4 regions of the Priestia sp. SB1 genome follow, and region 1 is predicted to be linked to each of the others. Evidence: riboswitches for the same ligand, from Rfam matches in the RefSeq annotation. Region 1 holds a riboswitch; each other region holds the start of a gene.

Evidence for each region. Region 1 has a riboswitch for cyclic di-GMP ahead of WKH56_RS06490 (intermediate filament family protein). Riboswitches for the same ligand answer to the same signal wherever they lie in the genome.
Region 2: linked by a shared signal. The riboswitch ahead of sinI (DNA-binding anti-repressor SinI) and the one ahead of WKH56_RS06490 (intermediate filament family protein) in region 1 are both predicted to bind cyclic di-GMP.
Region 3: linked by a shared signal. The riboswitch ahead of sinI (DNA-binding anti-repressor SinI) and the one ahead of WKH56_RS06490 (intermediate filament family protein) in region 1 are both predicted to bind cyclic di-GMP.
Region 4: linked by a shared signal. The riboswitch ahead of WKH56_RS12795 (glycosyltransferase family 2 protein) and the one ahead of WKH56_RS06490 (intermediate filament family protein) in region 1 are both predicted to bind cyclic di-GMP.

Annotation. Positions count from the first base shown of each region.
Region 1 is NZ_JBBJSS010000002.1:222,694-224,898, forward strand. It holds gene safA (SafA/ExsA family spore coat assembly protein) at 68-679, shown strand; cyclic di-GMP riboswitch class II at 1,093-1,176, shown strand; gene WKH56_RS06490 (intermediate filament family protein) at 1,200-1,664, shown strand; gene WKH56_RS06495 (IS200/IS605 family accessory protein TnpB-related protein) at 1,959-2,205, opposite strand, start outside.
Region 2 is NZ_JBBJSS010000014.1:56,889-59,093, forward strand. It holds cyclic di-GMP riboswitch class I at 1,183-1,267, shown strand; gene sinI (DNA-binding anti-repressor SinI) at 1,287-1,418, shown strand; gene WKH56_RS32595 (hypothetical protein) at 1,483-1,605, opposite strand.
Region 3 is NZ_JBBJSS010000025.1:3,256-5,460, reverse strand. It holds gene WKH56_RS34715 (AbrB/MazE/SpoVT family DNA-binding domain-containing protein) at 1-678, opposite strand, end outside; gene WKH56_RS34710 (anti-repressor SinI family protein) at 935-1,072, shown strand; gene sinI (DNA-binding anti-repressor SinI) at 1,105-1,227, opposite strand; cyclic di-GMP riboswitch class I at 1,247-1,331, opposite strand; gene WKH56_RS34700 (RNA polymerase sigma factor) at 1,476-2,012, opposite strand.
Region 4 is NZ_JBBJSS010000003.1:439,204-441,408, forward strand. It holds gene WKH56_RS12790 (hypothetical protein) at 1-701, shown strand, start outside; cyclic di-GMP riboswitch class I at 938-1,023, shown strand; gene WKH56_RS12795 (glycosyltransferase family 2 protein) at 1,047-2,205, shown strand, end outside.

The DNA of each region.
Region 1 (2,205 bases):
TCTATCCCCCCGCTATTAAATTGTTGCATAATGGTCACTGTTGAAAAAAAGTGTGGAGGTAAGACAATTGAAAAAAGGTATTATTGCATTAGGTTTGGCGGCATCACTAGCACTACCATTAACTGCTCAAGCAGCTACTACATATACGGTCCAAAAGGGCGACACGATGTGGAAAATTGCTTCAAAGTATCACGTAGGAACTTCTGAGGTTATTAAGAGTAATCCTTCGGTTAAAAACCCTAACACTATCTATCCTGGTCAAAAACTTAACATCCCTACAGTTGATTCAGCTACACAATCTTTTGAAGAACAAGTAGTTACATTAACAAATAAGGAAAGAGCAAAACAAGGTTTAAAACCACTTACAATGAATTGGGAGCTTCAAAGAGTAGCCCGCATTAAATCAGAAGATATGAGAGACAAAAATTACTTTGATCACAACTCTCCTACATACGGTTCACCATTTGATATGATGAAAAACTTTAGAATTAAATACACTAGCGCTGGGGAAAACATTGCAGCTGGACAACAAACTCCGGAAGCAGTTGTTAAGGCTTGGATGGAAAGCCCAGGTCACCGTGCAAACATCCTTAACAGCTCTTACAACCAAATTGGTGTAGGTTATGCTAAAGGCGGAAGTTATGGTATTTATTGGACTCAACAGTTTATTAAAAACTAAGAAACATAGAAAAAGAAGCACTTTTATAAGTGCTTCTTTTTTTCTACTAAGTATTCTAAAAACTGCTGTTTTTTTAATTTGTTTAAGAACCTGCATTCATATCCCTCTGTCTGGTCTTCAGAATAGATAGCAAATCCATAATGATAAGTAATTTTGTTTTTTTAACTATTTCCACTAGTAAGCTTGAAGTGGGGAGTTCAGTAGTCTTAAATAAAAGATTGGTTTATTTTCTATTTTCCATTACATATATGTCCTTGAAATCTTGTTTTTGAGCAACTTAAATGATAAAAGCAAGTAAGAGAAATCCATATTTAATGAAGTGGCTAGGTATGGGATATCTAACATATGCTTTTATCAAAAATAAGAGGTATCTATACAAATAGGTTCAATGAAAAAAGAGTGAGTGAAAGTAACTCATAAGAGGGAGTTAAGAAGCAAGGTCTATACGTGGGCACTTGGATCTTGTGGAGCTATTAGTGCAACCGACCGCTTTCTTTTACATTGTGGGGAGAAGATAATTGTGAAAAAAATTAAAGTAAGTAAAAAAGCTGCTGGATTAGTTTTAGCGGGTACAATTGTAATTAGCTCAATGGGTACTACAGCATATGCCGCTTATGGAGACCAATGGAATGCATTAATTACAAAAGGTGTAGACAAGCTATATACAGCTGTGTTCCCTGAAATTAAACAAAAGACTGATGAAAAAGAAACAGCTATTATTGATCAAATTTCAAACGATGTAAGTAGAAATGTAAAATTGATTAGTGAAGATGTTAAAAAGCATAAAGAACAATTAATTCAGCGTAATGAGAAAGAATTGGATAGTTACTACATTCAAACAATATCTGATTTAGAGACAACAGCAAATAATGCTTCGAAGGTAAAGAAAGATGAATTGACTAGGAAAGCTGATCAGGAGTTGAATGAAGCAAAGAGAAATATTGATGCTAAAATTCAAGCTGAACTAGTAAATGCAACTAATTGAACTACCCCCACTTAGCAAGCTTGAAGTGGGGGATTCCTAAAACCTTTAAAGACTTAGGAACCCTTCCCGTTCAACGGGGTCGGTTAACCATACAAATTACAGAAGTGTCCCTTCGGGACAACCGCACATACAGTTCTTTCTATGTAAGCAAGTGCTTGTAGCGGGTACCCCAACCTTCATTTGTATGGAATCGTTTGAACATCCTTGCAATGCACCCAAACCTTAGAAAATCGCTATCTGCTCCGGTAGCGTTAGTAAGTATTTGGTACAAGAAGTTCAAGTTATGTATATTGCTTATGCAAAAGCTTTCTTTAAATGTTTACTTTCTTTTTCTGTTAATTCTTCGTGTGTAAGATTAATGTGCTGAAATGGTTTATTTACATTGAACAGTTCATAGAACAATTCCGTTCGTACATTGAACTTTTTATTGAGTGCCCACCATTGTTTCCAGTAGGGCAACTGTTCACGCACAATATGATGACGAAGCACCTGTGGTGCTTTTTCTTTGTAACCAAGACCTTTACGGCCAATTGTATAGCTA
Region 2 (2,205 bases), on a different contig from region 1:
TCACCTAATAACATAGCAAATGGTTCATTATCGATGAACTTAAGTGTGCACCAAACCTTTTGGCTTTTCTTGAAGAATATAGGAACATCTACGTTAGAAAATTAATTTGGTTTTTCTAAAATATCAAACTTTCCTTTTGATAATAAGTTATTTCCGACTATCAGTATATAACAAAGTAATTCTCAATTGTACATTTTTCTTTACCAGAGGCTATAATAATGTCTTTAATATCATATTCAAGGGCTTCTTCAATAACGTATAGTTGGTTTATTTGCGATTGGAAACAGTTCTTTTGTAGCTGGTAACTAATGCGTAATCTGTTCAGCAGTTTTAATAACAGATAATATTGACTTAATTTCAGTAAATAATCTGTCTTAAAACTTAAATAAACTACGAACTGTCATGATTCTTGTACAAAGAAAAAGTCCATAAAGACCTATTTCTTTAAATAGTCGATTTAATTGTATTTTAGGGCGTTAAATGAGTAAAATGAGATATGTTCTTTTTACGCTAAAATATAGGCATTATAACATCTTTTTAAGAATGTTATCGTGATTTAAATAAAACTTTATGACTATTTTATGTGGTTTGTATTGTTTTGTTAGATTTCAAAAAACAATACAATGATCCATTTTACCCATTAAATAATCGAGGTAAATCATGTAATATTATGCAATAATATGTTATCAGATGGAGGATCATAATGCCTATTACTTATTCCGTACGTAAAGTTTACAAACCGTTAAACCTAATCAATGTTCAACTATATAAATCTAATACTGGAAATGAATATTATTACAAAAAAAGAAATGCGCTAGTTTTGAAAAAATTGAACACAACCAATGCAAGTCAAATAATTCAACAACTCTTTTTAGACAGAAATTAACAGAAATTAATCGTTGTTTATTTTAATCAAATAAACATACGATTAATATTTTTCTTCTAATTTTCCTTTTAGCTAAAGTGAGTTTCCTTAATAGTTTTGTTCTTAGATACTTTAAATAGTCTAGAAATTGTTTGAAAAACATAAAAGTTTTAATAAGCATCATGTTATAATTAATAGATAAACAATTGTTTTAAAGTAGGTGGTTTTTGAAATAAATGTCTAAACATTGATTATATTGACTTATTGTGACAAAATCCGACACTAACTATACAGTAAAATAGTTATAAACTTACATATTCAGACAAAGGCAAACTAGTTGAAAGATTAGGACGCAAAGCTACAGGTCTAAGGTCAATTTACTACGACAGCTGGGCTACCTGGGAAACCGGAGGTATTTTTTATGAATAGTTCGCACCAATCTGTAAAGCAAGAGTTAGATGAAGAATGGGTAAAGCTTATACGAGAAGCCAAAGAGCTAGAACTGTCTATTAAAGAAATTAAGGAGTTTTTAGCAAATAAACAAATACTGTAGCAATAAAAAACATTAGACCAAAACTTTTTAGGTATCTAATGTTTTTTATTGCTACAGTATTTGTTTAGGATTTATTTTCGAGAAATCTTTTAAATTCTTCCTTAGTCACAGTGGATCTCATAGCTATTTCAACTAACAGAATCCATTCTTCAGAAAGTCCTTTTTCATAATTTTCATAATTATCCATGATATTCCTCCTCTTAACGTATCATATTATATACTAAAATATTGTGTAGTATAACCCCCTCAGAATAAATCTGTTACTTTTTTCTATAACTAATATGTATAAAATAGTTTAATATTACAAGGAGTTTCTTAAAATCAGATTTTACAGCAAACAGTTCATAAGTGCCTATATTTTTTAAAATGCATTGATTAAAAAAATGGATCTATTAAATTATTATGCTAAGAGTTTGGGTAAGGGATGGGCAATTTATATAAATAAGGCTTTAAAAAATCCAAATTAGACGAATGTATCTCCATATATCAAATGAATCACAAGACTTTGAACCTTGAGTGCAATTTAAATGAATTATATAGCAAGCAAGCTAAAAACGAGTTATACCTATAATAAGAGTAATTGTTAAGTTACAGAGGTTTTTCAAACGGCACCAACAGTTAAGTAGCTGGGGTGCTTAATTGGAAAATAATATAAATCTTGTGTGGCTATACAGAACTTTAAACAACATCTATTATCTTTAAAGTTTTTAACTAATACGAGAAGAGAAGAGTGTAATTTTAATATCGTACCTTTTGGGAACAAAGATAAAGTTAATTTATCTTCTCT
Region 3 (2,205 bases), on a different contig from region 1:
TATAATTAATTGATCTCCTAATGTTGTAATTTCCAAGGTATCGCCATTATAAATGTTTAAATAATCTCTGAGCTTTTTAGGAATGTTTAAGTATTTATCTTTCTTTATTACCCGTGATTGCCCTGTAAACAAAAGAATTCCTTCTGTAGGAAATTCATACTTGTGTTTTTTTGCGACAATAGTATTATTCCCTTTGATGAAGAACTGTAATTGTATATGTTCTTCTAAATCGAGAGATTTGAGCACAGAAGAAGGGAGTTTTACCCTCCCTTCTTTAATTTCAAGTAAAGATAACTTATTCAGTTCAGGTTCTAAAGGTTCCCTTATTAGACCTGTAGGTTTATTTTCCTCTTTTTTCTTCTTTAAAACAATGCTCGTATTAATGACTTTCACTTCTATTTCCTCGTGTAAATTTATATCATGTATTTCGCGAAGCATCTTTGGAATTACAATACAGCCTAATTCGTTGATAGATCTAGTCAAATTTTTTGCTGCTTTTTTCTCCAACCGTACCGGTAAAAATTTAACCTGTCTCATAACAAAAAAGGTTTTATAGTTGAAGAATTGTATTTTAGAAGATGGATGGATATTAGCATTCTTTAAAAACAGAGGTGGTATCTTTATCCTCCCCATATTATCAATTATTAAGTATTCTGTAAGTGATTCGTCCTTTTTCACTAATAAAAATCCTTTCAGTTTTACTTCCTTAAATAAAGGTCAACCTTGAATCTGCTTACTATTCATTGCTTACGTCTTTATTGGCTTAGCTAGGTCATTAAAATTTTGGTTTTCCATAAACCAAATAACTGTATTTATTCCAAAAATATCATATATTATTAAATAATAGGTTAAAAGTAATAATTTTTACTTTATGGGTTATATTGAAAAGTAATTTACTTTATAATAGGACAAGTTGTAGAGGAGGAATATTACAGTGAATAATTTAACTACCCTTCCCCAGGAATGGCTAGATTTAGTCAAAGAAGCGATGAATTCAGACATTACTCAAGAGGAATTTAAAGAGTTTTTAAATAGAAGATCTCAAGAATTAAATAACCATAAACAACATTAATGAATGATTAATGTTGTTTATGGTCATTGTATCTATTTACTCTCTAGGAATTTCCTAATTTCTTCAATAGTCAATTCTAATTCCTTAGCTTCCCTTATAAGTTCAATCCACTCTTGATTTAGTTCTTGTACTACTAATTGTCCTTTACTGTCCATAAGAATTACCTCCAGATATTCAGGGGGCTCAGCTGCCATAGCCCTTAGACCTTAGACCTGTAGCTTTGCGTCCTAGCTTTTCAACTAGTTTGCCTTTATCTCAATATGTAAATTTATAAGTATTTTACTATATAATGGTTGTCGGATTTTGTCAAAAAAAGTATCGTCATTTATTTTTTTCTACAACCTACATACACTGTTGATATCTAATAAAAAAGAGCATTATAAAAAAACAAATAAATATTTAGCTAATTATCACCTTTTTCTGGATACATCTTTCTTAATAAATATTTTGCTCGATGAAGCCTTGCCTTAACTGTACCTAAACTAATATTTAAAGCAGTAGCAACCTCATTGTAAGGTAAGTCTTTAAAATAAAAATAAACAATAACATTCTGATACTTTTCAGGTAAAATATCTATCCTTTTAAGAAGTTCCTCATTTTCCAATCTTTCTATTACATGTTGTTCCAATAATATAGTATCAATGTTTTGTGAGTATTGAGTCATCTCTATATTGTTAGAGGATATGACTCGTTTGTTCTTCACCCTTCTCAAAAAATCAATACTCTGATTAACAGTAACACGATATAACCATGCATACGCTGATTTTTTACTATCTTTACCTTCTAGCTTCAGAAGTTGATAGTACTTAATCCAGACCTGCTGCACAATGTCTTCGGCCGCATGACTGTCTTTTACATATGCTGAGGCTATATTTAAAAGTTGTGTTTGATATTGCTCTACTAGGCTATTTACAGTTACCTCGTATTCAAATTCCTTCAATTGTAATCATCCAAACTAGTTAAATTCTCTTTTAAGTTGTCTATGCTGAACAAAACTTAATGACAGCAAAATAAAAAGCTACCTCATCAGTAGAAGAGGTAGCTTTTTGTCAGGGTTCAAACGTATAAGATGTATTAAAATCGAATGGCAACTCAATTATATCATGTTTTTTCCATAAAAGTTATATTAAACC
Region 4 (2,205 bases), on a different contig from region 1:
GGGCTCCTAATTTAACGGGTAAAAAGATTTCTTTAGAAGAAACAAGGCTTAACAGCCGTTATAGCACTTTACTTAGAGATACAAAAGGTCAGGATTATAATGTGTATGTACTTTCTTTACAAGATAAAAGATGGATTGCAGGGCCAAATGATGTATGGGCTGGTATTAGTGAAGGAGATGAAATATTTGAAGGTGATTATCAAATAGGCATTCAACCGACGAACGAATCATCTGTTTACCTGCAAGATGTTAAAATGAAAGACTATCAATATAACAAAACAAGAAACATGATTTTTACCCTCACTTTATCGAAGCATCAACCAAACTTCTTATTCTTTTCAACAAGAGAAGCTAGTGTCTCAGAAGGCGGCCCTGCCTATTATTTAAAAGATGGTAAATTAACCAAAGCAACGTTCTTTGAAGAAGGCGAAACATCTCAAGAATTATCTTTTTCATCACGACCTAAGCCAATAGGAAACAATAATATCCAGCTCATTAATTACTGGAATGGAGGCCCTATCGGATGGGAATTTAGCACATATCAGTTCAACAAAAATAGTGGCACCTTCATATATAAGGGTTCTAAGTTTTACATAGACAATGACTCAAGCGAAGGAGAGCAAGTAGCGAAACAATGGAACAACTCTCCAAGTTTCTTTGTTGAAACACCTCAGTCTAAGAAAGAGGTATTAGGATTCTAAACTAAAAAAAGCGAACTGCCCAGGCAGTTCGCTTTTTTATTAACCTCTTTTTCTTCTAGGATATAAAAATACAGAGGTTTTCTATGTTTTAATCTATCCCTTATCGAAATTTGTCGAATCTTTTTTAGGGTAATTCAACCTATTTTTATGGTAAAATCTAAAAAAGATATTCGTTATATAGTATCATTTTAGATATTTCGTTCTTTAAAGAAAACGAAAGTGATGAACTTAACTTGTTCAGTTAAAGGCAAACCAGTCGAAAGGCTGGGACGCAAAACTTCAGGTCTAAGGTCCTTAGGACTAGGATAGCTGGGTTTCCTGATATATCAGGGGGTAAAGGAAAACATGAACAATCAGCGTGTCGTTACTGGAAGTATTGGAGCTTCGTACATGAGGCCGCGCATTGTGGCATTCATTCCGGCGCACAATGAAGAAAAATCAATTCGCGACTGCTTGGCAGGATTAGGCGATCAGCTTCTTCCAAATAATGTGGAGCTTGATGTATTTGTGATTGCAGATAACTGTACGGACCGCACAAAAGAAAAAGCGGAGCTGGCCGGAGATGAATTTGATTTAAATGTAAAAGTACTGGTCACTGAAGGCAATAAACAACGAAAAGTCGGCGCGTTAAATACGGCTTGGAAAAAGATATATGGAGATACGCTGGATTTATATAATACGACGCTGACGAAATATCAGCAGCTGTATAAAGAGTCGATTAAAGCGATTTTAGGGATGGATGCAGACAGCCGTTTGGCTCCAAAAGCACTCATTAATTTATGGGAAGATTTGATGACGTCGCGAAACATCGGCGGCGTGATGGCAAAATATACGATGAGAATGCCTAAAAAGAAAAGCTCGCTCTCAAAAGATGATGTGCACTATGAGGAAAAGCTGGCAAGCGGCGAGTACGGCGGACCGATAGCCCGGTGGTGGACGCATCAGCAAAAGCAGGATATGGCAAGCTGGCTGTTAGATCTTCAGTATCACGGCGGAAGCACGTATGTACTCGGCGGTCAGGCTACGTTGTTTCGTCCTGAAGCGCTTCAAAATATAGTGGAAGAAAATAAACTTGACGGTCCTTGGCAAAATGACAGCGACGTTGAAGATATGCTGCTGACGTGGCAGCTGCAAAAATCCAATTGGAAAACGTTAATCAGTCCCGGCGCTCGCTGCTTTGTGGACTCGATGAGAAGCTATCATACGTACCGTGAACAGCGTAATAAATGGAAGTCTGGAACCGTTGATTTACTGACAAACGGAAACTTGGACGTCAGAACCAAGCATAAAGGAAAGCTGTGGCGTTCACAGATCAAAACGCTGTGTGATTTGCTCATTCGCCTGCTGTTTATTGTATTGTTATCGGCTGCGCTTGCGACCGATCAATTTTACTGGTCGTGGCTTTGGATCATTCCAATTGCGTTAGCTTCTGTGTTAAATATTATGCTCGCTGTCAAAACGCCGATGCACAGGCCGATTGATGTAATACTGGCTGGTCTTTTGA